Regions from separate parts of the Pseudomonas berkeleyensis genome, predicted to be linked through region 3. Evidence: riboswitches for the same ligand, from Rfam matches in the RefSeq annotation. Region 3 holds a riboswitch; each other region holds the start of a gene.
The links. Region 3 has a riboswitch for cobalamin ahead of cobG (precorrin-3B synthase). Riboswitches for the same ligand answer to the same signal wherever they lie in the genome.

Region 1 (9,821 bases), 990 kb from region 3:
TACGACCCCGGCCCGCTCGGCGCCGAAGAGGTGGAAGTGGCGGTGGAATATTGCGGCATCTGCCACTCCGACCAGTCGATGATCGATAACGAATGGGGCAATGCGCGCTACCCCTTCATCCCCGGACATGAGGTGGTCGGCACCATCGTCCGTCTCGGCGAGCAGGCACGCGGCCTCAAGCTGGGCCAGCGCGTCGGCATCGGCTGGTACAAGGGCAGTTGCATGCATTGCGGCTCGTGCATGGAGGGTTCGCACCAGTTGTGCCGCTCGGTGAAGCCAACCATCGTTGGCAGTCACGGCGGTTTCGCCGATCGCTTGCGTTCGCACTGGGCCTGGGCCATGCCGCTGCCCGAAGGCCTCGACCCGGCACTGGTCGGCCCGCTGTTCTGCGCCGGCTCCACGGTATTCAGCCCGCTGCTGGAATTCGACATCAAACCGACCGACCGCGTCGGCGTGGTCGGCATCGGCGGCCTCGGCCACCTGGCGCTGCGCTTTCTCAACGCCTGGGGCTGCGAGGTGACGGCCTTCACCTCGTCGCTGAGCAAGCAGGACGAAGCCAAACGCCTGGGTGCACACAAGGTGGTGGCCTCCACCGACAGCGCGGCGATGAAGGCGATTGCCGGCAGCCTGGATTTCCTCCTGGTCACCGCCAGCGCGGACCTCGACTGGATTGCCCTGCTCGGCACCCTGCGCGGCAAGGGCCGCCTGCACTTCGTCGGTATCGTGCCCAGCGCCATCCCGGTGCATGTGTTCAACCTGATCCCACAGCAGAAGAGCCTGTCCGGCTCGCCGGTAGGCTCGCCATCGAGTATGGCGACCATGCTCGAGTTCTGCGCACGACACCAGATCCTGCCGCAGGTCGAACACTTCCCCATGAGCCAGGTGAACGCGGCCATCGACCACCTGCGCAGCGGCAAGGCGCGCTATCGCGTGGTGCTGGACGCCAGCAAATGACAGTACGGGCGCAGAGCTGGCATGCTCTGCGCCCTGTTTGATCTTCGATGCTTACTGACATGCCGCTGACTCTCGACACACCCACCGACACCGAACTGCCCACCCTGGTGGAAATCTGGGAGGCCGCCGTGCGCGCCACCCATCACTTCCTGCCGGAAAGCGACCTGCAGGTGATCAAGCCCTTGCTGCGCGAGCAGTATTTCCCAGCCGTGCATCTGACCTGTGCGCGCGATGGGTCGGGGCGAATACTGGGTTTTCTCGGTACCAGCGAAGACATGGTGGAAATGCTCTTCGTCGACCCGGCCTGCCACGGCCAAGGCGTGGGCAAACGGCTGATGCGCCATGCCATCGACACGCTGGGCGCCACCCGGGTCGATGTCAACGAGCAGAACCCGCAGGCTGTGGGTTTCTACCAGCATCTGGGTTTCGTCGTGACCGACCGCTCACGCCTGGACGGTGGCGGCCGCCCCTTCCCGATCCTGCATATGCAACTCACAACCCCGTAGGGCGGCACGAGACGCCAACCGCTCATGGCGCCAACATGTAGGGCGGGCTCAGGAGCGCCAGCGAACAGCCCGCCGCCCCATGCAAACGCAGGCACCGCACACGAGCCCAAAACGCTCTCGGCGACTCATTGCCAACTCCAGCTCCACCAACACGACGGCGTACTGCTTCCGAGCGGCCGGCGTCCCGGTACGCCCTACAGCGCTAAACAGGCCAAGCCGCCACGATCCCTTCCAATGCCCGCTTGAGTTCGACCCGACTGGCTGCCGCCGCGAGGCTGATGCGCACGGCATTTCCTGGATTGGCCTCCACCGCGAACACCTCGGCCGGCACCACCTCCACACCGTTCTGCCGACAAGCCTCAGCCAGGCCTGCCGGCGCGTCAGCGTCCAGCCACAGGTGTGGTGCCACCGCCCTACCCTGCGGCATGCGCGGCCCGAGCACGCGCGCGGCTAGACGCCAGCGTTGTTGCAACTCGTCGATCTGCCAGGCCAGGCGCTGTTCGGCAATGCCGCTTTCGATCCATTCGCAGCCCAGTGCCAGACTCAGCGGCGTCACGGCCCAGCGCGTGGCCTGGGCCTCGGGATCGATGCGTTCGAGCAGCTCCGGCGCGCCTGCGATAAAGCCCAGGCGCAATCCGGGCGCGACGCTCTTGGACAGGCTGCTGATCAACAGGCAACGCTCGGGAAGCTGCACCGCCAGTGGCGCCTCGCTGCCGAGCACGCCGTAGACATCATCCTCGATGATCCACAAGCCACGGCGCCGCGCCACCTCGGCGATGGCCGCGCGCCGTTCGGCGTCCAGACTGGCGCCGGTGGGGTTCTGCAGACAGGGCGTGAACACCGCCACACGCGCCCCGGTGGCACGGGCCAGGCGGTCGAGGTCATCGGGCAGGATGCCGTGCTCGTCCATCGCCACGCCGTGCAGCGGCAGGCGCAACTGGCGCGCGGCCGCCTTGATACCCGGCGCGGTGTAGCGCTCCACCAGGATCGGCTCGCCCGCTTCGCACAGCGCCAGCAGCGCGGCCGACACACCCTGCTGGGCACCGGCGCAGAGCAGCAGGCCGCCCGGCGCCAGTTCCAGGCCGCGTCGACGCAGCCAGGTCACGCCGGCCAAGTGCGCACGCTCGACCAGTGCCGCTGACGGGTAGGCCTGCAACGCGTCCAGCTCGCCACGTGCAGCCAGCGCAGCGAGGCTGGCGGACAGGTCACGGTTGTCCGGATCATGCACTGGCACGTTGGTCGACAGGTCGATCAAATCGCCCTGCGCGGTCGGTTGCTTGAGCCGGAACAGGCTCGCTTCGCGGCTGCCGGCCAGCACGTAGGTGCCGCGCCCAACCTCGCCAGAGACCAGGTGCCGACGCGCGGCCTCACGGTAGGCGAGCATCACCGTGCTCGGGTTGATGCCCAGCGTCCAGGCCAGGCGTCGCTGCGGCGGCAGGCGCTCGCCGGGCTTGAGTTCACCACGTCCGATGGCCGAGGCAATGGCTTCGACCAATGCCAGGTATGTCGGTAAGGCGCTGTCTTGAAGGTCAGGAAGCCACATTGCTTGCCATGCAATATAAAGATTTACCCATACAATGTACCGCACTAGCATCCAGGTCAACACCACTCGGAGTGCCTGTCATGTTCGACCTCGCCCAACTGCGCCAGAGCGCTGAACTGGTTCACCGCCACATGGCGCCCACGCCGCAACTGGCCTGGCCGTTGCTTGCCCAGCGCCTGAGCTGCGAGGTCTGGGTCAAGCACGAGAATCACGCCCCGACCGCTGCCTTCAAGGTGCGCGGCGGGCTGGTCTATATCGACGCCCTGCTGCGTCGCGAACCGCAGGTATGCGGGTTGGTCACAGCGACCCGCGGCAACCACGGCCAGAGCCTGGCACTGGCGGCACGCGCGGCCGGCCTGGCGATTCGCATCCTGGTGCCGCATGGCAACGCTCGCGAGAAGAACGCAGCGATGCGCGCCCTCGGTGCCGAGGTGATCGAACATGGCCGCGACTTCGACGAAGCCCGCGCCGAAGCCGCGCGCATCGCCGAACGCGACGGTCTGCACTGGGTGCCGTCACTACACGAGGATCTGGTGCGCGGCGTGGCCACCTACGCCCTGGAACTGCTGGAGGCGGTACCGAACCTGCGCCGGGTGTATGTGCCCATCGGCCTCGGCTCGGGCATCTGCGGGATGATCCGCACCCGCGACCTGCTTGGTCTCGACACCGAGATCGTCGGCGTGGTCGCCAGCGGCGCCGACGCCTATTCGCGGAGTTTCGAGCAGGGCCGCCTGGTGCAGACCGAACGCGCCGATACGCTGGCCGACGGCATGGCCTGCCGCCAGCCGCAGGAATTGGCGCTGGACATGATCCGCGCCGGCGTATCGCGCATCGTGCGAGTCGACGATGAGGAAATTCGCGCCGCCATCCGCACCTATCACGAGGACACCCACAACCTCGCCGAAGGTGCCGGCGCAGCCGCGTTGGCTGCGCTGATGCAGGAGCGTGAACTCAATGCCGGCCAGCGCGTGGCCGTGGTACTCAGCGGCGCTAACATCGACCGCGCAGCGCTGGCCGAACTGCTGCGTGACGAGGCGCCGGTCGCGGCCTGACTCAGGCTTGCGGCAGAGGCTCGGCAGGCAAACGTCCAGGCGTCTGCCGTAACCAGCGCGACACGCCCCACTCTGCCGCGATCAGCGCCAGTAAGAGTCCGAGTTGGATCAGCAGCGCGATATAAAGCGGCTTGAAGACGTGACCGATCTGCTGCTTGAGCAGCCCCAGCAGAAACTCGGCGCGAAACAGCTGCTCGATACGGGCATCCAGCACCTGATTCAGCACCTTCTCGTTGAAGCCGCTGTAACGGGCGGTTTTCTCTACAGCCATCTCGCCAATCGCCTTGCCCAGCAAACTGGCACGCAGTCGGTCGAGCAGGTCGAAGGCGATACGCTCGGTGGTCGATGCCTCGGCACGCTCGGCAGCCTCCAGCAGCCGCTCGCTGCGCAGGTAATCCAGCGCCAACTGATTGAGCAGCGCCTGCACGCTGACATCCTGCACCGCCAATAACCCTTGCGCCTCCTGCGCCTCGACATAGGCCTGAAAGTCGCTCCAGATATCGTCGGCCAGTTCCTGCACCAAGGGCGCATAGCTATCGAGATGGCGATTGATCTGCTGCTGGCTGCCATACAACAGTCCACCCTGAAAGCCGAGGAAACCTCCTGCCAGCGGCAACAGTAGAAAGTAGAGTTTGAGCAGCCAGTGGTGCCAGCGGTTGTTACGTGCCAGCCAGCCCAATCGGTGCAGCTTGACGGTCAGCAGCAGGCCAGCCACAACACCGAGACTGAGGGCCAGGCCGGTGTAGAGGAAAAGACTGAAAAAGCTGAAGGGTTCCCACAGCGCCGTGAGCAGCAGACGTGCCTGTTCCATGTGTATCGCCTCGTTCATCCATGACGGGCGCGAGTGTAAACCAGAATGCCGCGGGGTAACGCCAAGGCGTGACCGGACTGTGCGTCAGGCCACGCCCTGCTTATCAGCGGAACGGCGGCTCATCGAAGCTGCGCAACTTACGCGAGTGCAGCGAGTTGAGCTGGCTGCGCATCAGCTCCAGCGCGGCGATGCCGATATGCAGGTGCTGGGTCACAGCGCGCTCGTAGAAAGCACCGGCCGCGCCGGGCAGCTTGATCTCGCTGTGCAGCGGTTTGTCCGACACGCACAGCAGCGTGCCGTAGGGCACCCGCAGGCGATAGCCTTGCGCGGCGATGGTGCCGCTTTCCATGTCCACCGCCACCGCACGCGACAGGTTGATCAACGGCCGCTCCTGGGCCCAGCGCAGCTCCCAGTTGCGGTCGTCGTAGGTCAACACGGTGCCGGTGCGCAGGCGCTTCTTCAACTCGTCGCCCTGCTCGCCGGTGACCAGTTTGGCGGCCTCCTGTAGCGCCTGCTGTACTTCGGCCAGCGCCGGCAGCGGGATATGCGGCGGCAGCACGCGGTCGAGAATGCCGTCGCGGCGCATATAGGCGTGGGCCAGCACGTAGTCGCCGATGGTCTGCGACTGACGCAGGCCGCCGCAATGGCCGATCATCAACCAGCAATGCGGACGCAGCACGGCGAGGTGGTCGGTGATGTTCTTGGCGTTGGATGGGCCGACACCGATATTGACCAGGGTGACACCGTGGCCGTCCTCGGCCTGCAGGTGGTAGGCCGGCATCTGGTAGCGGTGCCAGACCACGTTCTCGATGATCGCCTGCATCTCGCCTTCGGCCATGCCGCGCTCGACCACCACGTTGCCCGGCAGCACCATACGGGTGAAGCGCGAGTCGCCCACCAGCATGTCCAAGCCGTGGCGGATGAACTGATCGACATAGCGGTGATAGTTGGTCAGCAGGATCCACGGCTGCACATGGCGCCAGTCGCTGCCGGTGTAGTGCTGGATGCGCTTGAGCGAGAAGTCGGTACGCGCCGCGTCGAACAGTGCCAGCGGCAGCGGATCGATGTTCTCCCAGTCGTACAGGCCATCGGCGGTGCCGTCGGTGGCGGCGGACAGGTCGGTGCTGGGGAATACGCGCGCCAGCTCGGCGGCGGTCACGCCACTGCCGGCCAGCTCATCGCCGCCCTCGACCACGTACGGGTAAGGAATGTTCTGCTGGCTGCGGCCGACTTCCACACGCAGGGTGAAGTCGTTCATCAGCGGGCGTAGCTGCTCCAGCAGGTATTTACGGAAGGCCGCCGGCTGGGTCACGGTGATGGCGTAGGTGCCCGGTACCTGCACCTTGGCGTAGGCGCGCACGGTGGTCGGCACCTCGCCCTGGCACAGGTAGGTCAGGCGCAATTCGGGGTAGCGGAACAGGCAGTGCTCGCTGGCATCGGGACGGATGCGTTCCTTGAGGTAGCGCTTGAGCGCGTGGCCCAGGGCGCCAGTGGCCTCCTGGTGCAACGCGGCGAGGCGATCGACCGCCTCTTCGGGAGTGAGGGCAACGATGAAATCATCTGAGCAGGCTTTCACTGTGCATCTTCCTGACTGAACGTACGCGCCTATCTTGCCTGCATACGGTGACGAAAACATAGCGCGACAGGACTCACCACCCGACGGCCGAGACTAGACTTGGAGCTACTCGTCGGAGGTCATTACCATGCTTCGTCCAATCCTTCTGCTGCTGGCCGTCGTTTCCTGCTTCAGCGTTCAGGCTGGTGAGCTGGACGGTCACTACCAGGCCACGCTAGACGGCCAGCCGACCGTGCTGATTCTGCGCCAGCAGGGCAATCAGATTGAGGGGCAATACGTTGAGAATCAGACCCTACGCCTGAATCTGAAGGGCCACTACGATGGACAGGTGCTGCGCGCCGAGATCAGCGATCCACAGTCCGGCCTGCTGCTGGCCAACATGAACGCCACCTATGCCAACGCCATGCTCAACACCAGCATTGCAGCTCGCAACCCACGCAATGGCGAGGTACTGGAACGTCAGGCGCTATTCCAGCGCGAAGCAGCAGCAATGCCGTCCGCAGCAGGCGTTCAGGATTCGGCACTGGTCGGCACTTGGGTACACGAGAAGATCATCAATAGCGGCGGCGCCAATTTCGCCTCGTTCAACACCGTGATAACCCTGCAGTTGAACGCCGATGGCAGCGTCACGCAGTGGAGCCGCTCGGCCGGCGGCGGCAGCGACTGGAGCTACGACAGCCCTGGCGAGGTGCAGTACAGCGGCCACTGGCGCAGCCAGGACGGCATGCTGATGGTGCGCCTGGCAGGCGCCGCCGATTATCAACCCGCCGCCTACTACCGCTTCAGCGACCAGTACCTGGTCACCGAGAGCAATACCGGCAAGATGATCTGGCAGCGCCGCCGCTAAGCGACTGGGTCAGGCTGCCTGGTGCAGGCGCACGTTGAACAGCGGCCCCTGGCTGAAGCGCGACAACGCCTTGGCACCGGCCAGCACGCCCAGGTCGATAAGCGGCTCGATCAGGATCACGCTCATGTAGGCCAGGCCGAAGCTGCCCACGGCTGCCAGGTTTTCGCTGGAGAAACCGTGACCGTAGAAGGCCCAGAACGCGACCCAAGCGACGATGCCACCCTGGTAGGCAGTCGACAGCGCCAGTGCCTGCTTGTAGGAAAGATCGACGTAGGCGGTACCCGGCGCAACGATGCGCTTGGCCAGCAGGCTGATGCCCCACAACGGGATAAGCAGCGTGGTGACGTTCATGCCGTACTGCGGCAGGTCGAACTGAGCGAATAGCAGCCCCTGCAGCAGCAAACCAGCCGCCAGACCGATGGCTGCTGCACCGGCACCGAACAGCAACAACAGGGTAGAACCGAGGATCAGATGCACCTCGGAAACACCCACCGGGTGATGCGGGAAGACTTCGAAGAAGCAGAACACCAGGGCGGTGGTCAGCAGGCTGCGCAACACCAGGGCGGCGACACCGCCGTTGTTGCGTACGCTGTCCAGGGCGAGTTTGGCGGTCAGACCGAAAGCGGTGACGGCCGTTGCGTAGCTGAGGAGGATCTTGGCGCCTTCGACGACACCGGGTTCGATATGCATGCGAGTTCCTTGTTCGCGCCCACCGCGCGACGATTCGGATGAAGGTTGGGCGAAACGCCCGTTGTCGATGGCAGGTCTCCTGGCTCACGGCTTGGCACTCCGCCCGCCTTCCCGACCGGAGTCAGTGGCATGAGGGCATCGTTCGCCGCTTACAGTTGCGGGGGCAGCCAGGGCATTGGCGAGATTCGCCGCACCCTGTTCCCTTTTCATCCGCGCCACATGCGTGCACGCAGAACCATCGAGCGCAAGATTACTCGCCTGCCCTGCTAAAAAACAGCGTGCCAGACAATCCGCTTTCAGCCCTCGTTCAGGCCGGCAACGTCACCACCGCCATGGTCACCGAAGCCTTGCTGTACAGGCGCTTCTGGCCGCCCTCCTCGCCGAACACCTCGGCCTCGACCACCGTGGCCTGGCGCCCGGCCTTGAGTACTTCGGCGCGGCAGAACAGGCGTGCACTGCGCGCCGGACGCAGCAGGTTGACCTTGAACTCCAGGGTCAGCACCGTCTGCCCCTCGGCCACCAGCGTCGCAGCGGCGGCACCGGCAGCATGATCGGCCAGAGTGGTCTGCACACCAGCATGGATGAAACCGTTCTGCTGCAGGTGGCGGAGCTGGATATCCAGCTCCGCCTCGACCCAACCCGGGCCGCAGTCGGTGGCGCGAATGCCCAGGTCATTGATGAAGTTGGCATCGGCGAAGCCTCGCTCGACCAACTCCCGATAACGCGGATGGGCGTGCATGGCGAACCTCCGATCAGGCCAGGTGAGGCGTGCTGCGTGCCAGCAGTGCCTCGACGTCGACACCACGCGGCAAGGTGCCGTAGACCCGGCCACGGCCCTCCAGGCGGCTGGCGATAAAGGCATCGGAGACGGTGGCGTTGCCCGCCTCCAGCAGCAGCTTGGCCTGCAGCGCCACGGCCATATCCTCGGTGAGCTGGCGCGCGCGGTACTGGATATCGGCGGTATCGGCAAAATCGGCTTTCAGACGCTGAATATGTGCCTTCAGACGAGCATCGCCATGGCCATCGCCCAGCTCGGCGAACAGCGCATCGAGTACGCCCGGTTCCTTGGACAAAGCGCGTAGCACGTCCAAACACTGCACGTTACCCGAACCTTCCCAGATCGAGTTGACCGGCGCTTCGCGATACAGACGCGGCAGGATGGTTTCCTCGACGTAACCGGCGCCGCCCATGCACTCGCTCGCCTCGTAGATCATTTCCGGCGCGCGTTTGCAGATCCAGTACTTGCCCACGGCAGTGACCAGGCGGGCGAACTTGTCTTCCTGCTCGTCATGCTGCTGGTCGAGCGCACGCCCCATGCGCATGCACAGCGCCAGCGCGGCTTCGCTTTCCAGCGCCAGATCGGCGAGTACGTTCTGCATCAGCGGCTGGTCGGCGAGCCGCTTGCCGCCCACCTGACGGTGTGCGCAGTGGTGCGCGGCCTGGGTCAGGGCCTGGCGCATCAGGCTACTGGAGCCGACCATGCAGTCGAAGCGGGTCATGGCCACCATCTCGATGATGGTCGGCACGCCGCGCCCTTCCTCGCCGAGCATCCAGGCGAAGGCGCCACGGTATTCCACCTCGCTGGAGGCGTTGGCCCAGTTGCCCAGCTTGTTCTTCAGGCGCTGGATATAGAACTGGTTGCGCGTGCCGTCCGGGCGATGACGCGGCAGCAGGAAGCACGACAAGCCCTTGTCGGTGTAAGCCAGGGTGAGGAAGGCATCGCACATCGGCGCCGAGCAGAACCATTTATGGCCGACCAGCTCGTAACCCTGCCCCGGCCCGCCGAGACCGATGGGATAAGCGCGGGTGGTGTTGGCGCGCACGTCGGTGCCGCCCTGCTTC
Region 2 (9,821 bases), 850 kb from region 3:
CACCTGTGGGAGCGCGACTGCAGCCTGCAACGCCGCCACCAGAAGCTGGTGGAGATCGCGCCCAGCCCCGATCTGGATGCAGCCACTCGTGACGCGATCATCGCCAGCGCCCTGCGCCTGGCGGCCGAGGTGCAGTATCGCGGCATCGGCACCTTCGAGTTTCTGCTCGACCTCGACCAGCCGGGGCGCTTCTACTTCATGGAAGCCAACCCGCGCGTGCAGGTGGAGCACACCGTCACCGAGCAGGTCACCGGCGTCGACCTGCTGCACACGCAACTGCACCTGGTCGCCGGCAGCAGCCTGGCCGAACTGAAGCTGCTCACACCCCCCGCGACCAACGGCTATGCCGTGCAGGTGCGCCTGAATCTGGAAACCCTGCTCGCCGACGGTACGGCGCGCCCGGCCGCCGGCGTGCTCACGGCCTACCAGCCGCCCTCCGCTCCCGGTCTGCGCGTGGATGGCTGCGGTTATGCTGGTTACGCCGTCAGCCCGGCCTACGATTCACTGATCGCCAAGCTGATCGCCAGCGCCAACGACTACCCCAGCGCCCTGCGCCGTGCCTACCGGGGGCTGTGCGAGTTTCGCCTCGATGGTGTGGCGAGCAACCTGCATCTGCTGCAGAACCTGTTGCAGCGCGACGAGGTGATCGCCAATCGGGTCGACACCACCTACGTCGAGCGCCATCTGGACGCTTTGCTGGCCGCCCGTGAGCAGGCCCATCCACATCGCTACTTCGCTGCTGACGCCGCGTTGCACAGCGCCAAGGCCACTGTCGACGCGCCGCCTGGCACACTGGCCCTGAGCGCCCCCAGCGCTGGTGTGCTGGTCAGCCTGGAGGTAGCCGAGGGCGATGCCGTAGCCGCCGGCCAGCGCATCGCCGTGCTGGAAGCGATGAAGATGGAATTCGAGGTCAAGGCCGAGCACAGCGGCATCGTCCGCGCGCTGGCCGTGGCACCCGGTGACGCCATCGGCGAGGGCCAGGCGCTGGCGTTCCTGCAGCCGGCCGAGGTGGATGGCCTCGCCGAGCACGGCGAGCAGGCGGTCGACCTGGCGCATATCCGCGCCGATCTGGCCGAAGTGCTCGAGCGCCATGCGCGCCTGACCGATGCACGCCGCCCCGAAGCCGTGGCGAAAAGGCGCAAGACCGGCCAACGCACGGTGCGGGAAAACCTCGCCGACCTGCTCGATGCAGACAGCTTTATCGAATACGGCGCCATGGCCCTGGCCGCCCAGCGCCGCCGACGTTCGCCCGAGGAGCTGCTGGAACTGAGCCCGGCCGACGGCCTGGTCGCCGGCATCGGCACGGTGAACGCCATGAGCTTCGGAACCGAGGCCGCGCGCTGCATGGCCATCGCCTATGACTACACGGTATTCGCCGGCACCCAGGGCGTGATGAACCACAAGAAGACCGACCGCATGCTGGCCCTGGCCGAGCAATGGCGCCTGCCGGTGGTGCTGTTCGCCGAAGGCGGCGGCGGCCGACCGGGCGATACCGATTTCGTCGGCGTGGCCGGGCTGGACTGCCACACCTTCGTTGCCATGGCCAAGCTCTCCGGCCTGGTGCCGACGGTGGGCGTGGTCTCCGGCCGCTGCTTCGCCGGCAACGCCGCGCTGCTCGGCTGCTGTGACGTGATCATCGCCACCCGCAATGCGAGCATCGGTATGGCTGGCCCGGCGATGATCGAAGGTGGCGGCCTGGGCAGTTTCACCCCCGAGCAGGTCGGCCCGACCAGTGTGCAAGGCCCCAACGGGGTGATCGACGTGCTGGTCGAAAACGAGGCCGAAGCGGTCGCCGTGGCCAAGCAATACCTGGGTTATTTCCAGGGCCCGCTCAGCGACTGGCAGTGCAGCGATGCCCGCGAGCTGCGCCATGTGATCCCGGAAAACCGCCTGCGCGTATACGACATCCGCCAGGTGATCGAACTACTCGCCGACAACGGCAGCGTGCTGGAACTGCGCCGCCAGTTCGCTCCCGGCCTGATCACCGCGCTGATCCGCATCGAAGGCAAACCGTTCGGCCTGATCGCCAACAACCCCGCGCACCTGGGTGGCGCCATCGATGCCGTGGCCGGCGACAAGGCCGCACGCTTCCTGCAACTGTGCGAGGCGCATGACCTGCCCATCATCTCGCTGTGCGACACCCCCGGCTTCATGGTCGGCCCGCAAGCCGAGCAACAGGCCACGGTGCGCCACGTCTCGCGCCTGTTCGTCACTGCCGCCAGCCTCACGGTGCCGTTCTTCACCCTGGTGCTGCGCAAGGGCTACGGCCTCGGCGCCCAGGCCATGGCGGCCGGCAGCTTCCATTCGCCGCTGTTCACCGCCGCCTGGCCCAGTGGCGAATTCGGCGCCATGGGGCTGGAGGGCGCGGTGCGCCTGGGCTTCGCCAAGGAGCTGGCGGCACAGCCGGACGAGGCAGCACGCCAGGCGCTGCTCGACAAGCTGGTGGCCAAGGCCTACGAAAATGGCAAGGCGCTGAACATGGCCAGCTATCTTGAGATCGACGCCGTGATCGACCCCGCCGACAGCCGTGCCTGGCTGCTGCGCGGCCTCAATGCGGCGCCGCGTCCGCCCCGGCGCGACGGCAAGAAACGTCCCTTCATCGACACCTGGTAAGGACATCTCCATGCATATCGATCACCGCCTGCTCGCCGTCAACGGCATCGAACTCAGCCTGTACAGCGCCGGCGCCGAGCACGGCAAGCCAGTGTGGCTGCTGCATGGTTTTCCCGAATGCTGGTACGCCTGGCACCCGCAGATCGAGGCGCTGGCCGCCGCCGGCTACCGGGTGTTCGCCCCGGAGATGCGCGGCTATGGCGCCAGCAGCGCGCCGGCCGATCCGGCGGCCTATGACCTGCTCACCCTCTGTGGCGATATCCAGGCCGCCATGGACATGCTCGGTCAGCACAAGGTGGCGGTGGTCGGCCACGACTGGGGCGCACCGGTGGCCTGGCACCTGGCGTTGCTGGAGCCCGAGCGGGTTAAGGCGCTCGGCGCGCTGTCGGTGCCCTTCGGCGGCCGACCCAAACGCCCGGCCATCGAGATGATGCGCGAGGCCTACGCCGGGCGCTTCCACTACATCCTGTATTTCCAGCAACCGGGGCTGGCCGAAGCCGAGCTGGACGAAGATATCGGCCGCAGCCTGCGTCTGCTGCTTGGCGGCCTCGGAGATGCCCTGTTGGCAGCGGACAAACCGGCTGGTGCGCGGCTGTTCGATGGCATGCCTGATGACCTGCCACTGCCGACCTGGTGCAGCGAGGCGATGTTCGCCCACTACCTGCGCACCTTCGAGCGCCACGGTTTTCGCGGCGCGCTGAACTGGTACCGCAACTTCGAACGCAACTGGCAGCGCACCGAGCATCTGGCCGGGCTGCAGGTGATGCAGCCAACGCTGTTCTTGCTCGGCGAGAACGACCCGGTGGGCCGCTTCGAGGCGCCAACGCTGAAACGCATGGGCGACAAGGTGCCGCACCTGGAACGCCACGACCTGGCCGGAGCAGGCCACTGGCTGCAGGCCGAATGCGGCGCACGGGTCAGCGCCCTGCTGCTGGATTTCCTCGCACGCAACTACCGGTAACGCCGATGTGGTCAGCAGATTGGGCTGTTTTCCTGGCATCAGGTAAACTGCCGCATCTTTTACACCTATAACGATTCGCCTGATGCCGACCACTTTCCACGAGATCCCCCGCGAGCGCCCGTTGACGCCGCTGCTCGACAGCGCCAACACGCCGGACGAACTGCGCCGCCTGGCCGAAGCGGACCTGGAAACCCTCGCTGACGAACTGCGCCAATACCTGCTCTACAGCGTTGGCCAGAGCGGCGGGCACTTCGGTGCCGGCCTCGGCGTGATCGAGCTGACCATCGCCCTGCACTACGTCTTCGACACCCCCGATGACCGCCTGGTGTGGGACGTCGGCCACCAGGCCTACCCGCACAAGATTCTCACCGGTCGTCGCGAGCGCATGGGCAGCCTGCGCCAGAAGGACGGCCTGGCCGCCTTCCCGCGCCGTAGCGAGAGCGAGTACGACACCTTCGGCGTCGGCCACTCCAGCACCAGCATCAGCGCGGCCCTTGGCATGGCCATCGCCGCCCGCCTGAAGGGCGAGAAGCGCAAGAGCGTGGCGGTGATCGGCGACGGCGCACTGACCGCCGGCATGGCCTTCGAGGCGCTGAACCACGCCACCGACGTCGGCGCCAATATGCTGGTGATCCTCAACGACAACGACATGTCGATCTCCAAGAATGTCGGCGGGCTGTCCAACTACCTGGCCAAGATCATCTCCAGCCGCACCTACGCCAGCATGCGCGAGGGCAGCAAGAAGATCCTCTCGCGCCTGCCTGGCGCCTGGGAAATCGCACGCAAGGTCGAGGAACACGCCAAGGGCATGCTGGTACCCGGCACCCTGTTCGAGGAGCTGGGCTGGAACTACGTCGGCCCCATCGACGGCCACGACCTGCCCACCCTGCTCGCCACCCTGCGCAACATGCGCGACCTCGACGGCCCGCAGTTCCTGCATGTGGTGACCAAGAAGGGCAAGGGCTTCGCACCCGCCGAGGTCGACCCCATCGGCTACCACGCCATCACCAAGCTGGAACCGGTCACGCCAGTCGCGGCACCGAAGAAGCCTTCCGGCCCGAAATACTCCAACGTGTTCGGCCAGTGGCTGTGCGACATGGCCGAGCAGGACGCGCGCCTGGTCGGTATCACTCCGGCAATGAAGGAAGGCTCGGATCTGGTGGCGTTCAGCGAGCGCTTCCCCGAGCGTTACTTCGACGTGGCGATTGCCGAGCAGCATGCCGTCACCCTCGCCGCCGGCATGGCCTGCGAAGGTGCCAAGCCGGTGGTGGCGATCTACTCAACCTTCCTCCAGCGCGCCTATGACCAGCTGATCCACGACGTCGCCGTGCAGCACCTCGACGTGCTGTTCGCCATCGACCGCGCCGGCCTGGTTGGCGAAGACGGCCCGACCCACGCCGGCAGCTTCGACCTCTCCTACCTGCGCTGCATCCCCGGCATGCTGGTGATGACGCCGAGCGACGAGAACGAGATGCGCCGCATGCTCACTACCGGCCACCTGTTCGACGGCCCGGCAGCGGTGCGCTACCCGCGCGGCAGCGGCCCCAATGCGCCGCTCGATGCAGGCCTCGAACCGCTGGAGATCGGCAAGGCCGTGGTACGCCGCCAGGGCAATGGCGTCGCCCTGCTGGCCTTCGGCGTGCAACTGGCCGAAGCCCTGCGCGTAGGCGAAACGCTGGACGCCACGGTGGTCGACATGCGCTTCGTCAAACCGCTGGACGAAGCACTGCTGCGCGAGCTGGCCGGCAACCACGAACTGCTGGTGACCATCGAGGAAAACGCGGTGATGGGCGGTGCCGGCAGCGCGGTCAGCGAATTCTTCGCCGCCGAGAACCGCCAGGTGCCGATGCTGCACCTGGGTCTACCGGACTACTACGTCGAGCACGCCAAACCGAGCCAGATGCTTGCCGAGTGCGGTCTCGACGAAGCCGGCATCGAACGCGCGGTGCGTCAACGCCTGAGCCTGCTGCAGGCCTGAGCATGAGCCTGGCTCATCGCCGGATGAGCCAGGCTTGCTTGTCATTCATAGCTGCGCGCACTAAGGTTCGCCCACTTCATGTTCCGCCTGGGTGCGCTGCGCAAGCGGCGTGAAACGGGAAGTCGGTGCGCTCGTCATGAGCAATCCCGGCGCTGCCCCCGCAACGGTAATCGACTGCAAGCGCTGAGCTTGCGCCACGTCCAAACGGCCACTGGGGCAACCTGGGAAGGCGGACGTGGGTCGAGAGCCCGGAGACCGGCCAAGGCGGTGCGACTGGTGTTGCGGAGGGCAGCACGGTCAAGCGCCGCCCTGCGCGCTTGCTCCTGCCCTCCTCGAACGTCTGCCGACCTTTGAGGAAAGAGAATGAAACTATCCCGTCTAGCCCTGGCCATTACTCTGGCGCCCTGCGCCGCACTCGCTGAAACCGTCCCTTCGCTCGATCAGGCACTGAAACTGTCCGACACGGTCATCAGCGCCAACCGCGAAGTACAGCTGCGCAGCAAAAGCAGTGTCGCTACCAGCGTGTTCACCCGCGAAGACATCGAACGCCTGCAACCCTCCAGCGTCATCGACCTACTGAACCGTGTACCCGGCGTACAGGTCACCAGTTCCGGCGGCCGTGGCAGCCTCTCCAGCCTGTTCATCCGCGGCACCAAGACAGCACAGAACGTCGTACTAGTCGACGGTCAACGGATTTCCGATGCGTCCAGCGGCAGCCATTTCCTCGAACACCTCAGCATCCACCAGATCGAACGGGTGGAAGTCCTGCGCGGCTCGCGGGCAACCCTCTACGGCGCCGACGCCATCGGCGGTGTCGTACAAATTTTCACCCGCCGCGCCAGTGCTGGACAACGCCAGGCCAGTCTTAGTCTGGGCTACGGCAGCCGTGGTACCTGGGAACGTGCGGCCAGCCTGGCCCTAGCCAACGAAAGTACCCGTTTCAATCTCAGTAGCAGCTCCTCGGATACCCACGGTATCGACCGCAGCACCCACGCCTCGACCTACGACAACGATCACGATGCCTACCGCAAGAACGGCCTGAGCCTGAACCTCGCCCACGACCTCAACGACGATCTGCAGCTCGGTCTGAGCCTGCTGGAGCAAAGCGGCGAGGTCGAGTTCGACAACGAGCCACTCTTTGGTCTGCACCCCTACAGTGACTTCCGTATCAGCAGCCAGTCGTTCTACGCTGATGCGCGCCTGGCCGAACAATGGAAAAGTCGTCTGGAACTCGGCCACAGCGAGAACCGTTACAAGACCCGCGCCGACGATACCGACAACACCCGCCACAACTACACCTACCGCGACTCGGCATCCTGGCTGAACACCCTGTCCCTGGGCGAACACAACCAGCTACTGCTCGGTGTCGACTGGCTCGAAGACACCCTGCACAGCAACAACGCCTACACCCGGGCTTCACGCTGGAATCGCGGACTGTTCCTCCAGCACCACTACCGTGGCGAGAACGTCTCCACCGAGCTGGGCGCTCGGCATGACAAGAACCAACAGTTTGGCGGTAATAGCACCTACAACGCCGCATTGACCTGGCACCTGAACCCGAACAACGACCTCATCCTGTCCTACGCCGAAGCATTCCGCGCGCCCAGCTTCCAGGATATCTACGCCCCCATGGGCTGGGGCGCCAACCCCGATCTCAAACCGGAAGAGTCGAAAAGCTACGAGCTGCAATGGCGCAGTCAACTGACTGACAGCACCCTCCTGGAAGCCTCGCTCTATCGCAGCAAGATCCGCAATGCCATCGTCGCCGACGGCAACTGGGTCATGCAGAACCTCGATAGCGCACGGGTAAACGGCTTCGAAGCAAGCCTGGAACAACGCCTGGGCGACTGGCAGGCCGCACTGGGTCTGAGCCTGATCGACCCACGCGACGCCGACAGCGGTCATACCCTGAATCGCCGTGCGCGCCGTACCCTCAGCGTGGATCTCGACCGCGCCTTCGGCGCCTTCACTGTTGGCACGACCTGGCAAACCGTCAGCAGCAGCTATGACGATGTCGGCAACCAACGGGAACTGGCTGGCTACGGGCTGCTGGGCTTGCGCGGCAGTTGGCAGGCCACGACAGAGATTCTGGTCTCAGCGAAGATCGACAACCTGCTGGACAAGGACTACAGCCGTGCCCAGTACGGCGTTGGCTTTCCTGCCGAGTACCACGACTACCGCGAAGAAGGCCGCTCCGGCCTGCTTAGCGTCACCTGGACACCGGAGTTCTAAAGTCATGTCGATCAGCTCGTAGGGCGTACTCGCAAAGCAGTACGCCGTCCTGCAGGGTACGCCGCGCGCACAGTCTGGACACACTACCGCGCCCCAGCCATCCGCTCACACAACTGCTCGATGGCTCCCAGCATCTGCCGACTGGGCCGCTCCAGGCCCTTGTCCGGCACAGCCCAAACCTGGCCCATACGTACTGCATGTAGCTGCGGCCAGGCTTGCCAGGCGCTCAGCTCGGCATTGCTGCCGCCGAGAATCACGTCCGGGTCACGTGCCAGCACGGCCTCGACGCTGACCTGCGGTGCCGGCTGTGGCAAATCAGCGAACAGGTTACGCGCCCCGCACACCTGCAAGGCATCACCGATCAGTTGCTCGCCACCGATGGTGTACAGCGGCTGGTGCCAGATCTGGTAGAACACCGTCAGGGGCTGCTCACGCCGGTAGCGCTGGCGCAGCGCGTCCAGCTCGGTACGAAACTCGCTTGCCAGCCGCTCGCCCTGCTCCGCACGGCCGATACGTCCGGCAATGCTGACGAACGCATCGCCAAGCTGATCGAGACGACGCGGTTCGACGATCAACAAGGGAATACCGAAACGCTGCAACTGCGCCTGCTGCGCCGGCGGCACGCTGCCCGGGGCGATCAGGATCAGATCTGGCGCCAACTGCAGCAGGCGTTCGAACTCCAGCTGACCATAGCGGCCGACCGTAGGCAGGTGCGCCAGCTTGGCGGGACGCTCATCCCCTTCGAGCACGCCGACCAGCAGGTCGGCGGCATCCAGGTCGAGCATGATTTCGCTGAGCGAAGGCGCCAGGCTGATTACCCGCTCCGCTGCTGACAGCGGCAACGCCAGCAGGCAAAGCGCGAAGAGCAGCGCGCGCATCAACCCAACTGGCGGGGAATGCGGTAGAGGCTGTGCAACACGATGGACGACAGCGCCAGCAATACCAGGGGAATCGCTTCGAGGCCGGCCAGCACCGCCAAGGCAGCGATCCAGGCCGGTAGCGCCGCACCGAGCAATGCACGCAGGCGCACGCGATCCAGCTCCAGCCAGGCGGCGGGTTCCTCGTCACTGTCGAGAGCTTGCTGGGTGGCGATCAGGGCGTGTTTGTAGGCGGAGAACAGCGGCAGGCTGACGAACATCGAGGCCAGGCCGGCAATGAACATCGGCATGCTCATGACCGTGTGGCCGCCACCGCCGAATAGCAGGTTGAAGACCAGCAGCGGCGCCAGGGCCACAGCCAGGTGACGCCACCAGAGCAGCGCCAGCCGGCGTTTCACCTGACCGCGGGTCACAGGCGTTCCTCGGCCTCGCCCTGATGCTGGTTGCCCAGCATGTGACCGAGCTTACCGGCCTTGGTGGCGAGATAACGCTTGTTGTAGGGGTTATGCGCGATCTGCAGTGGCACACGATGATCCACGGTGATGCCCATATCACCGAGGGCTTTGACCTTGCGCGGGTTGTTGGTCATCAGCTTGAGGCTGTGGATACCCAGGTGTTCGAGCATCGGCAGGCAGATGGCGTAGTCACGCTGGTCGGCACCGAACCCCAGGCGCTCGTTGGCTTCCACGGTATCGGCACCACCGTCCTGCAGCTCATAGGCGCGGATCTTGTTCAGCAAGCCGATGCCACGGCCTTCCTGGCGCAGGTACAGCAGCACGCCACGGCCTTCGTTGGCGATGGCCTGCAACGCCGCCTGCAATTGCGCGCCGCAGTCGCAGCGCAGGCTGAACAGGGCGTCGCCGGTCAGGCATTCGGAATGCAGACGCCCCAGCACCGGAGCACCGTCGGCGACGTTGCCGAAGGTCAGGGCGACATGTTCCTTGCCAGTGGCCTCATCGAGGAAACCGTGCATGGTAAACACACCGAAGGGCGTGGGCAGTTGGGAGGCGGCGACGAACACGACGGACACCGGATACTCCTAGCAATGAGTACGAAACAGGGCCGGCATTGTATCAGCAGCCCCCGCAGGCAAGTCAGTCAGAATTGCCGATCATCAGTATCGAAACGGTCAATGGCAGTTTCAGAGCTTGGATTCGAG
Region 3 (9,821 bases):
CAGCTCCACGGTCGGCCTGGTGATTCCCACCGGCTACTCGTTCAATCTGGACGGTTTCTCCATCTACCTGACCCTGGCGGTGGTGTTCATCGCCCACGCCACCGGCACCGATCTGGCGATGAGCGACCTGATCACCATCCTGCTGGTCTCGCTGATCACCTCCAAGGGCGCTCACGGCATTCCCGGTTCGGCGCTGGTGATCCTCGCCGCGACCCTGACCGCCGTGCCGGCGATTCCCGCCGCCGGCCTGGTGCTGGTGCTCGCGGTCGACTGGTTCATGGGCATCGGCCGTGCGCTGACCAACCTGATCGGCAACTGCACCGCCACCGTGGCCATCGCCCGCTGGGACAATGACATCGACCTGCAACGCGCCCACGCGGTGCTGGACGGCAAACCTGTGCAAGCCAGCGCCAGCAACGATTCGGCCAGCATGCGCGTAGCGCTGCCGCAAGAGAGTGAGGCTCGCGGCTGATGACAACCTGGGCTCGGTCTGCTCTTATCGCCACGGCGCCTGGAGCCCATGGCGGTGAGTGCCGCCCTGCCCGCGCGTGCGGCCGCTCGTATCGTTTCGCTGATTAGGGGGGACCCATGTTTTCTTCATCCAAGCTGGTCGATTCGGTCGTCCGCAAGCTGCTCGAACCCATCGATCAGGGGCTCTGGCCTGCGGGCCAGATGCTGCCGGGTCAACGCGAGCTGGCCGAGCAGATGGAGGTCAGCCGTCCCAGCCTGCGCGAGGCGATCACGGTGCTGGAAACCCTCGGCGTGCTGCGCTCACTGCCCGGCAAGGGCGTCATGGTGCTGGAACGCCGGGGCGCTGCCCTGCCGGAAGTGAAGGCGCCGCCGAGCGCCACCATGGCCGATGTGCTGCAGCTGCGCTATGCGCTGGAGCCGTTCATGGCCGGGCTGGTCGCGCAGACACTCGACGGCGCCGAGCTGAGCCAGCTGCGCCTGCTGCTGCTGGACATGCGTGAGGCGGTCGAGGACGGCGACATGCAAGCGCTGGCGGGCACCTACACCAGCTTCCACCGCAAGCTGGTGGCGCTCACCTCCAACCCGATCTTTCTTAGTGTTTCCAAGCAGATCGGTAGCGCCCTGGAACAGAGCGATCAGTTGATGCTGCGCCACCCGGAATATGCCGAGGAAATCCTTCAGGAACACGAGGCGATCCTGCGTGCCATTCGCCGCCAGGACAGCGAGCAGGCCAGCCAGGCGATGCGCCAGCACATCCTCAACGAAGGCACTCGCTTGAACATCAACCTGCGCGTGCCGCAGGCATAAACCGCCGCCAACCGGCAGGCAAACCAGACAACTTCTTCACCCAGGCGCTACGTGGGTACAGGCGCTCGCCTGCACGCAGCCCCGAACCAGTCGACAGGTGTGATCATGAGTGCAAACGCAGCTGTTCAGCAGCCAATCCAGACTGCCCGCAAGGAAGGCAGACCCACCAGCCACTTCGTCTACCAGAGCATCTACGCGGCGATTCTGGAAAAACGCCTGACGCCCACAGCCAAGCTGGACAAAGGCACCCTTGGGCGGATCTTCGGCGTCAGTGAATGGACGGTGCAACGCGCCCTGACCAAGCTCGCCGAAGAAGGCGCGGTGACCCTCGAACCGAGGCAGATCGCCCAGGTCAGCAGGCCCAGCGAACGCCAGGCCCGACAGGTGCTGGAGGCGCGCCTGCTGGTGGAAGTGGAAGTCATCCGCCAACTCGGCAAGCACCTGGCGGACAGCCCATTGCACGAACTGCACACCCTGGTGGAAAACCAGCAGCGCTGCCTGGCTGCCGGCGATGGCGCCGGCCTGATCGAGCAGGCCGGCCAGTTCCACCTGAAGCTGGCGGAGCTTGCCGGTAACAAGCTGCTGCTGGATTTCCTCCGCGGTCTGCTGTCGCGATCATCGCTGAGCATCGCGCTGAGCAGGGGTACGGTCTATTCGGCGCAAACCTGCGAGGAACACCTGGCGCTGATCACGGCGCTGCAAGCCGGCGACATTACCCGCGCGACCCAACTGCTGGTCGACCACCTGCATGGCGTGTTCGACAGGATGTGCTTCGCGCCCACGCCGACGGCGGATCTGCATGCCGCATTCAAGGTCAGACGCACAGCCTGATCAGCCATCACGACTCCCCGTAGGGTGCGCCACGCGCACCAGCTTCCCGCGTACACACAGGGTAGGTCAGGGTACGTCGCTATCAGACCCCGTATCAGAGCCGCTGCTGCAGCGCCTCCCACAATGTCCCCATCTCGGCGAACTCCCGATCCACCACCGGCAGCGCCGGCCGACGCAGCAGCAGCACCGGCAGGCCCAACTCGCGGGCGACCTGCAACTTCGGCTCGGTGGAGTGGCTGCCGCTGTTCTTGCTCACCAGCACGTCGCAGGCGATACGGGCAAACAGCTCGCGCTCGCTTTCCAGGCTGAATGGCCCGCGCGCACCGATCACCTCGGCACGGGTTGGCGCCGGCTCGACCTGCAGGCAGCGCACCGTCCAGTGCTGGTGTTCGGGTATTTCATGCAGATGCGCCAGCGGCTCACGCCCGGAGGTGAAGAAAGGCCTACTGAAAGGCGCCAGCAGGCGGATCAGATCGTCCCAATCCTCGAACTCACGCCAGTCATCCTGAGGGCCGGCCTGCCAGCCAGGGCGACGCAGCGCCCAACAGGGCACATCTGCGATCTCGGCAGCACGCGCAGCGTTCTGACTGATCTGCGCCGCATAGGGGTGAGTCAGATCCAGCAGCAACTCGATGCCTTCATTGGCGATAAAGGCAGCCAGGCCATCGGCGCCACCGAAACCGCCGACCCGCACGCGGCAGGCCAGGTCATCCGGCACACGACCCAGGCCGGCCAGGCTGTAGATCGCCTCCGCCCCCAACCGGCGCGCCAGGCGCAGCGCCTCGGTGGTGCCGCCGAGCAGCAGAATGCGCCGGTTCAAGGTTTGCGCACCGCCAGCAAGGTGATTGGCAGCGCTGCACGCCAGGTGTCGAAGCTGCCCAGCGGCTGCGCCTGGGCTACGACAAGGCGCAGCAGCTCACCGCCATGCTGCTCACGGAAGGCGACCAACGCCGCCTCACTCTGAATGGTCACGGCATTGGCCAGCAGACGCCCGCCCGGCTTGAGCGCGGCCCAGCAATCATCGAGCACGCCAGGCACGGTAACGCCACCGCCAATGAAGATCGCATCCGGCGCCGGCAGTCCGGCCAAGGCCTCGGGTGCATGCCCGGCGACCAGTTGTAGACCGGGTACACCGAGGGCATCACGATTGTGGCGAATGTGTTCCTGGCGCCCCTCGTTGGCCTCGATGGCGATAGCTCCGCAGGCCGGGTGCGCGCGCATCCACTCGATGCCGATGGAACCGCAGCCGGCGCCAACGTCCCATAGCAGCTCGCCGGGCAGCGGCGCCAGGCGCGCCAGGGTGACCGCGCGCACATCACGCTTGGTCAGTTGGCCGTCGTGGCGGTAAGCGTCGTCCGGCAGGCCGCAGGTCGGTGGCAGCAATTGCGCCCCAGCGTCGGCCAAACATTCCACAGCCAGCAGGTTGAGATCGGCGCCACGCGGCAGGTCCCAGCTCGCGGCCTGACCATCGAGTCGGCGCTCATCCGCCCCGCCAAGATGCTCCAGCAAGGTCAGCCGACTGGCGCCGAAACCACGCGCACGCAGGGCTTCGGCGACCTGCGCAGGCGTGTCGCCATCGGCGCTCAATACCAGCAGGCGCGTGCCGGGATACAGCCGGGCGTTGAGCGTGGCCAGCGACCGGCCTACCAACGACAGCACCTCCACCTCCTGCAGCGGCCAGCCCAGGCGCGCCGCTGCCAGCGACACCGAGGACGGTGCCGGCAACACCTGCAACTCATCGGCCGGCACCTGGCGCGCCAGGCTGGCGCCGACGCCATAGAACATCGGGTCACCGCTGGCCAGCACGCACACTGCCTCGCCACGCCGGGCCAGCAGCGGTTGCAGGTCGAAGGGGCTCGGCCAGGTTTCCCGCTCGCCGCTGATGCACGGCGGCAGCAGCGCCAGCTGGCGCGGCGCGCCAACGATACGGGTGGCCGCCAGCAGGGCACGGCGCGCGGCCTTGCCCAAACCGGGATAGCCGTCTTCGCCGATGCCGACCAGGGTCAACCAGGGTTTCATCCACCTACCTCACAAGTAGCCGACAAGGCGCGTGTCGCGGCGCCGGGCAAAGCGGGCATAATACAGCCTTCGTCGGTGCCCTTGAGTCGATACGACTCTGCAACGGGCCTAAGAGGGAACACGGCTAAACCGTGGCTGCCCCCGCAACTGTAAACAGCGAGTCTGCTGCACCCACGCCACTGGATTTCCGGGAAGGCCGCAACAGACCAAGACCTGTCAGCCAGGAGACCTGCCGACGAACGCTGGTCGCGAGTGCCAACATCGGGCGGGGTGTACCGATGCCATGAAATCCCCTACGGGGAATTTCGCTGGTTCGGTCGCCGCGTCGTTATCCACAGGTGACCGTTTGAACGCCTCCATCCGCCCTTCCGCCTGCCCCGGCCTGCTGCGCATCGTGCCTGCGCTGGACGGTGGCATCTGCCGGGTCAAGCTGCCCGGCGGCGTGCTGCGCAGCACCCAGGCGCGGGCACTTGCCGAGGCGGCACGGCGCCATGCCAGCGGCGTGCTGGAGCTGACCAACCGCAGCAACCTGCAGATCCGTGGCGTGCTGCCCGGCCAGGAAGCACCGCTGATCGATGCCCTGCTCGACGCCGAGCTCGGCCCGCGAGTGGCCGCCGCCGACGATGTACGCAACCTGATGCTCAGTCCCGCCGCCGGCCTCGACCCGCAGGCACGGATGAACGTGCGTCCGTTGGCCAACCAATTGCTCGATCTGCTGCAGGACACCCCGGCGCTGCATGCCCTGTCACCCAAGTTCGCCCTGCAACTGGACGGCGGCGAAGCCCTGGCCATGCGCGAACATCCCCATGACCTGTGGCTGGCTGCCGAAGACGACCAGCACCTGCTGCTGGGCCTGGCCGGCTGCCCCGGTGACGAACCACTGGCTCGCATTGAGGCAACGCAGGCGCTCGACGTGGTGCGCGAATTCCTGTTGCTGTTCCTCGAACAGGCCACACCCGAACAGTCGCGCATGCGCCAGTTGCTGGCACACATCGCCCCTGACGACCTGCTGCAACACCTGCAAGCTCGACTGGATTTCCCTCTGCAACCGGCACCGGCCAATTGGCGGCCCAGCGCGACGCTCATGCGCCCACCGGCAGGTATTTATCCACAAGCACAGAGAGGCCTGTGCATGGTCGCAGCTGGCGCCCAGCTGGGCCGTCTGCATGCCGAGCAACTCCTCGCCCTCGCCGATCTGAGCGAGCGACATGGCGACAGCGAGCTGCGCCTGACCCCCTGGCAAGGCGTGCTGCTGGGCAATGTGGCGGAGGAACAGGCCGACGAAGTGCTGGCCGCTCTGGGCGAACTGGGCCTGTTGAACCATGCCGACGAACCGCTTCTCGGCCTGGTCGCCTGCACCGGTTCGGCGGCCTGCGCCCGCGGTCTGGCCGACAGCAAGCACCACGCCCTGCACCTGGCCGACCTGCTGCGCGAAAGCGGCGCCCGCCCGCAAGTGCACCTCAGCGCCTGCCCACGCAGTTGCGCCAGCGCTCGCGTGCAGCCCTATACCCTGCTCGCCAGCACTCCCGACCACTATCAGCTCTATCGACGCACACCCGAGGCGCCCGGTTTCGGTCGTCTGCTGGTGCCGGCCATGACCATCGACGAGGCCGGCGCCTGGTTCGCCCGCCAACACCCCGCAGGAACCCCCGATGCTTGATTACATCCGCGACGGCCAGGAAATCTACCGCCGCTCCTTCGCCACCATCCGCGCCGAAGCCAACCTCGAAGGCATACCCGCCGACCTGGAAAAACTCGCCGTGCGGGTGATCCACGCCTGCGGCATGGTCGACGTGGTCGAGGATCTGCGCTTCTCCCCCGGTGCTGGCGCCGCTGGCCGCGCCGCCCTGCTGGCCGGCGCGCCGATCCTCTGCGATGCGCGCATGGTCGCCGAAGGCATCACCCGCCCGCGCCTGCCGGCGAACAACGCGGTGATCTGCACCCTGCACGACGCCGGCGTACCGGAGCTGGCCCGCGAAGTCGGCAACACCCGCTCGGCGGTGGCCCTGGAACATTGGCGTGAACATCTGGAAGGCAGCGTAGTGGTGATCGGCAATGCCCCCACCGCCCTGTTCTACCTGCTGGAAATGCTCGACGCCGGCGCGCCGAAACCGGCATTGATCGTCGGCATGCCGGTGGGTTTTATCGGCGCGGCAGAATCCAAGGACGCCCTGGCCGCAGACAGCCGCGGCGTGCCCTACGTGATCGTCCGTGGTCGCCGTGGCGGCAGCGCCATGGCGGTGGCCGCGGTCAACGCACTCGCCTCGGAGGTGGAATGATGGCTGGCCGTCTGCTTGGTCTGGGCGTCGGCCCCGGCGACCCCGAGCTGCTTACCCTCAAGGCTCTGCGCCTGCTGAAGTCGGCGCCAGTGGTGGCCTACTTCGTGGCCAAGGCCAAGCACAACGCCGGCCACGGCGGTAACGCCTTCGGCATCATCGAAGAGCACCTGGACGCGGCCCAGCAGCGCCTGCCGCTGGTCTACCCGGTGACCACCGAGAAACTCGCCCCGCCGCTGAGCTACGAAGATGTGATCGCCGATTTCTACGACACCTGCGCGCAGCAGATCGCCCAGTTGCTCGATGCCGGGCAGGACGTGGCGGTGATCTGCGAGGGCGACCCGTTCTTCTATGGCTCCTACATGTACCTGCACGACCGTCTGGCCGAACGCTACGACGTCGAGGTGGTGCCCGGCGTGTGCTCGATGCTCGGCTGCGCCTCGGTGCTCGGCACGCCGCTGGTGTATCGCAACCAGAGCTTGAGCGTGCTCTCCGGCGTGCTGCCGGAAGACGAACTGGAACAACGCCTGCGCGATGCCGAAGCGGCGGTGGTGATGAAGCTCGGGCGCAACTTCGACAAGGTGCGCCGCGTGCTGCGCAAGCTCGGTCTGGACGACCGCGCCCACTACGTCGAACGCGCCACCATGGCCAGCCAGAAGATCGTGCCGCTGGACGAGGTAGAGCCGATGGATTCGCCGTATTTCTCGATGATTCTGGTGCCCGGCCAGAAATGGCGGGGCTAATCCCGTAGGGCGGGTGCAACCCGCCGACAGCGAACCGGCGGGTTATACCCGCCCTACCCGTCACAAGGCCGTAGCCCGGATGAAATCCGGGAACCCCATTCCCCGGATTGCATCCGGGCTACAGGATTTACCGCATGAACATCGTCATCCTCGGCGCCAGCGCGCTGGCCACTGCACAACGCCTCAAGGCACTTTATCCACAGGCCGTGATCCATGGTCTGCGAGGCCGTGCTGATGGCGCCGAGCGCCACTACGACGAGTTCGGCGAGCACCTGCGCGCCCTCTACCGCGCTGACCAGCCGCTGGTGGTGCTGTGCGCCGCCGGTATCGTTATCCGCAGCCTCGCCGCGCTGCTGGCGGAAAAAGGCGCTGAACCGCCGGTGCTCGCCCTGGCCGAAGACGGCAGCGCCGTGGTGCCGCTGCTTGGCGGCCTGGCCGGGGTCAACCGCCTAGCCCGCGAGATCGCCGCGCACCTGGGCGTCACACCGGCCATCACCACCAGTGGCGAGCTGCGCTTCGGCACCTGCCTGCTGGAGCCACCGGCCGGCTACGCCCTGGCCGACCTGCAGCAGGGCAAGCGCTTCGTCAGCGACCTGCTCGGCGGCGAGACGGTACGCATCGAAGGCCAGGCGCCCTGGCTGGAAGCGGCACAACTGCCTGTGGATAACGCCGCCAGCCGGATTATCCATATCACCCCCGAGACCCGCCCGGCGCAGCCCGATGAACTGCTGATCCATCCGCGCAGCGTCGCCGTGCTGATCGACCGCCCCAGCGCCGACCTGCCGGCTCGACTGCAGCAAGCACTGAGCACCACCAACCTGGCACCACAAGCGCTGGCCTGCCTGCTCGCGGAGAAAAGCTGGATGGCCAACACCGAGCTGCACGCCGCCGCAGCCGAGTTGAAGCTGCCACTGCGCTTTATCCATAGCACTTCCGAACTGCCGCCCGAGCACCATGCCGGCGACGGCCTGCACCTGCTGCTGAGTGAACAACCGCTGGATATCGAACGCCTTGGCCAACGCCGTGGCCGTCTCAGCGTGGTCGGCCTCGGCCCTGGCGCCGCCGAGCACATGACCCCCGCCGTACGCCGTGCCCTGGACGAGGCCGAAGACCTGCTCGGCTACGACACCTATGTGAAGATGGCCGGCCCGCTGCGCGCCGATCAATGCCTGCATCCCAGCGACAACCGCGAGGAGCTGCAGCGCGCCGCCCACGCCTTCGAACTGGCCGCCAGCGGCCGCCGGGTGGTGATGATCTCCTCCGGCGATCCCGGCGTGTTCGCCATGGCCGCCGCCGTGATGGAGGCCCTGGAAAGCCCGCAGAGCGAGGCCTGGCAAGGCGTCGAGCTGGAGGTACTGCCGGGCGTCTCCGCCGCTCTGGCCACCGCCGCCAAGGCCGGCGCGCCGCTGGGTCATGACTTCTGCCTGATCTCGCTATCGGACAACCTCAAGCCCTGGGCGGTGATCGAGAAACGCCTGGAGCACGCTGCCCTGGCCGACCTGGCCATGGCCTTCTATAACCCGATCTCCAAATCCCGCCCCTGGCAACTCGGCCGCGCGCTCGACTTGCTGCACCAACACCGCGCGCCGGAAACCCTGGTGGTGCTCGGCCGCGATATCGGCCGCCCTGCCGAGGCGCTACGCAGCCTCACCCTCGGCGAGCTGACACCGGAGATGGTCGACATGCGCACCCTGGTGATCATCGGCTCCAGCCAGACCCGCCGCTTCCCCCGCGCCGATGGTGGTGAGTGGGTGTATACGCCGCGCTGGTATCCGGCACTCACTACCGACTAAGGCAAAATCACATCATAGAGCTGGTGCTGCTGCAGCCACTCCATTAACGTACCGCCGGTTCGAGGCCTGGATACTTGTCCGTGGTCTCACTACATGGATATGCCTTGGAGAGGCGAATGGCGATCAATTGGTTATCGCGGCTGCGTTTTCTGTTCAACAAGGCCACAGGCCGCATCGATAGCAAACTCAATCTCGACGATATCGAGCGCTATTGGAATTACCCACGCACGGGCGATGCCTACCTGGAGGCCTACCAGCACTCCCGGCGCCTCACCGCCTCCAGCGACGACCTGGCCAAGCAGATGCGCTTTCATACGCTGATGCAGGCAGTGCAGCGCGTAGCCAACGGGCAGGTCACCGGCGATATTGCCGAGTGTGGCTGCTGGAGAGGGCACTCCAGCCACATGATCGCCAGCGCGCTGGCTACCAGCGCCTGGTCGGGCCGTTTCCTGATCTTCGACAGTTTCGAGGGCGGCCTTTCCGACAAGACCGCGCAGGATCGCACGCAACTGGGTGATACCAGCCCGGAAGAAACGCTCAAGCAAAAACTCCTGTTTTCATCCAATCAGGAGGCAGTGGCCAATGTCCTCAGCCCGTTTGACTTCGTCGAGCTGCACAAGGGCTGGATTCCCGAGGTTTTCGAGCAGGCAGCGGATCTCGCTTCACGCCGCTTCGCCCTCGTGCACATCGATGTTGACCTGTACGCCCCGATCCTGGCTTCCTTGCGCTTTTTCGGCCCGCGCATGAGCGAGGGTGGCGTCATCGTGGTCGACGACTATGCCGCCAGTCATTTCCCAGGCGCCACGACCGCTGTCGAAGAATTCATCGCCGAGTACCCACCCAAGCTGGCCCTGGCCGGACAGACCGGCGGCATGCTGTTG

Region 1: linked by a shared signal. The riboswitch ahead of HS968_RS21210 (energy-coupling factor ABC transporter permease) and the one ahead of cobG (precorrin-3B synthase) in region 3 are both predicted to bind cobalamin.
Region 2: linked by a shared signal. The riboswitch ahead of HS968_RS21845 (TonB-dependent receptor plug domain-containing protein) and the one ahead of cobG (precorrin-3B synthase) in region 3 are both predicted to bind cobalamin.

The regions. Positions count from the first base shown of each region.
Region 1 is NZ_CP059139.1:4,573,268-4,583,088, forward strand. Features, by position in the region: gene ahr (NADPH-dependent aldehyde reductase Ahr) at 1-954, shown strand, start outside; gene HS968_RS21180 (acetyltransferase) at 1,014-1,460, shown strand; gene HS968_RS21185 (aminotransferase-like domain-containing protein) at 1,663-3,003, opposite strand; gene HS968_RS21190 (threonine dehydratase) at 3,084-4,055, shown strand; gene HS968_RS21195 (hypothetical protein) at 4,057-4,866, opposite strand; gene amn (AMP nucleosidase) at 4,970-6,502, opposite strand; gene HS968_RS21205 (hypothetical protein) at 6,570-7,289, shown strand; gene HS968_RS21210 (energy-coupling factor ABC transporter permease) at 7,299-7,979, opposite strand; cobalamin riboswitch at 8,032-8,234, opposite strand; gene HS968_RS21215 (PaaI family thioesterase) at 8,287-8,718, opposite strand; gene HS968_RS21220 (acyl-CoA dehydrogenase family protein) at 8,732-9,821, opposite strand, start outside.
Region 2 is NZ_CP059139.1:4,712,460-4,722,280, forward strand. Features, by position in the region: gene HS968_RS21830 (acetyl-CoA carboxylase family protein) at 1-2,613, shown strand, start outside; gene HS968_RS21835 (alpha/beta fold hydrolase) at 2,624-3,574, shown strand; gene dxs (1-deoxy-D-xylulose-5-phosphate synthase) at 3,657-5,552, shown strand; cobalamin riboswitch at 5,625-5,830, shown strand; gene HS968_RS21845 (TonB-dependent receptor plug domain-containing protein) at 5,916-7,784, shown strand; gene HS968_RS21850 (cobalamin-binding protein) at 7,868-8,662, opposite strand; gene HS968_RS21855 (MFS transporter) at 8,662-9,075, opposite strand; gene ribA (GTP cyclohydrolase II) at 9,072-9,692, opposite strand; gene HS968_RS21865 (TIGR02281 family clan AA aspartic protease) at 9,804-9,821, opposite strand, start outside.
Region 3 is NZ_CP059139.1:5,563,704-5,573,524, forward strand. Features, by position in the region: gene HS968_RS25840 (C4-dicarboxylate transporter DctA) at 1-472, shown strand, start outside; gene HS968_RS25845 (FadR/GntR family transcriptional regulator) at 589-1,278, shown strand; gene HS968_RS25850 (GntR family transcriptional regulator) at 1,384-2,109, shown strand; gene HS968_RS25855 (cobalt-precorrin-6A reductase) at 2,204-2,929, opposite strand; gene cbiE (precorrin-6y C5,15-methyltransferase (decarboxylating) subunit CbiE) at 2,926-4,128, opposite strand; cobalamin riboswitch at 4,185-4,379, shown strand; gene cobG (precorrin-3B synthase) at 4,475-5,788, shown strand; gene HS968_RS25870 (precorrin-8X methylmutase) at 5,781-6,407, shown strand; gene HS968_RS25875 (precorrin-2 C(20)-methyltransferase) at 6,404-7,147, shown strand; gene cobJ (precorrin-3B C(17)-methyltransferase) at 7,282-8,940, shown strand; gene HS968_RS25885 (TylF/MycF/NovP-related O-methyltransferase) at 9,057-9,821, shown strand, end outside.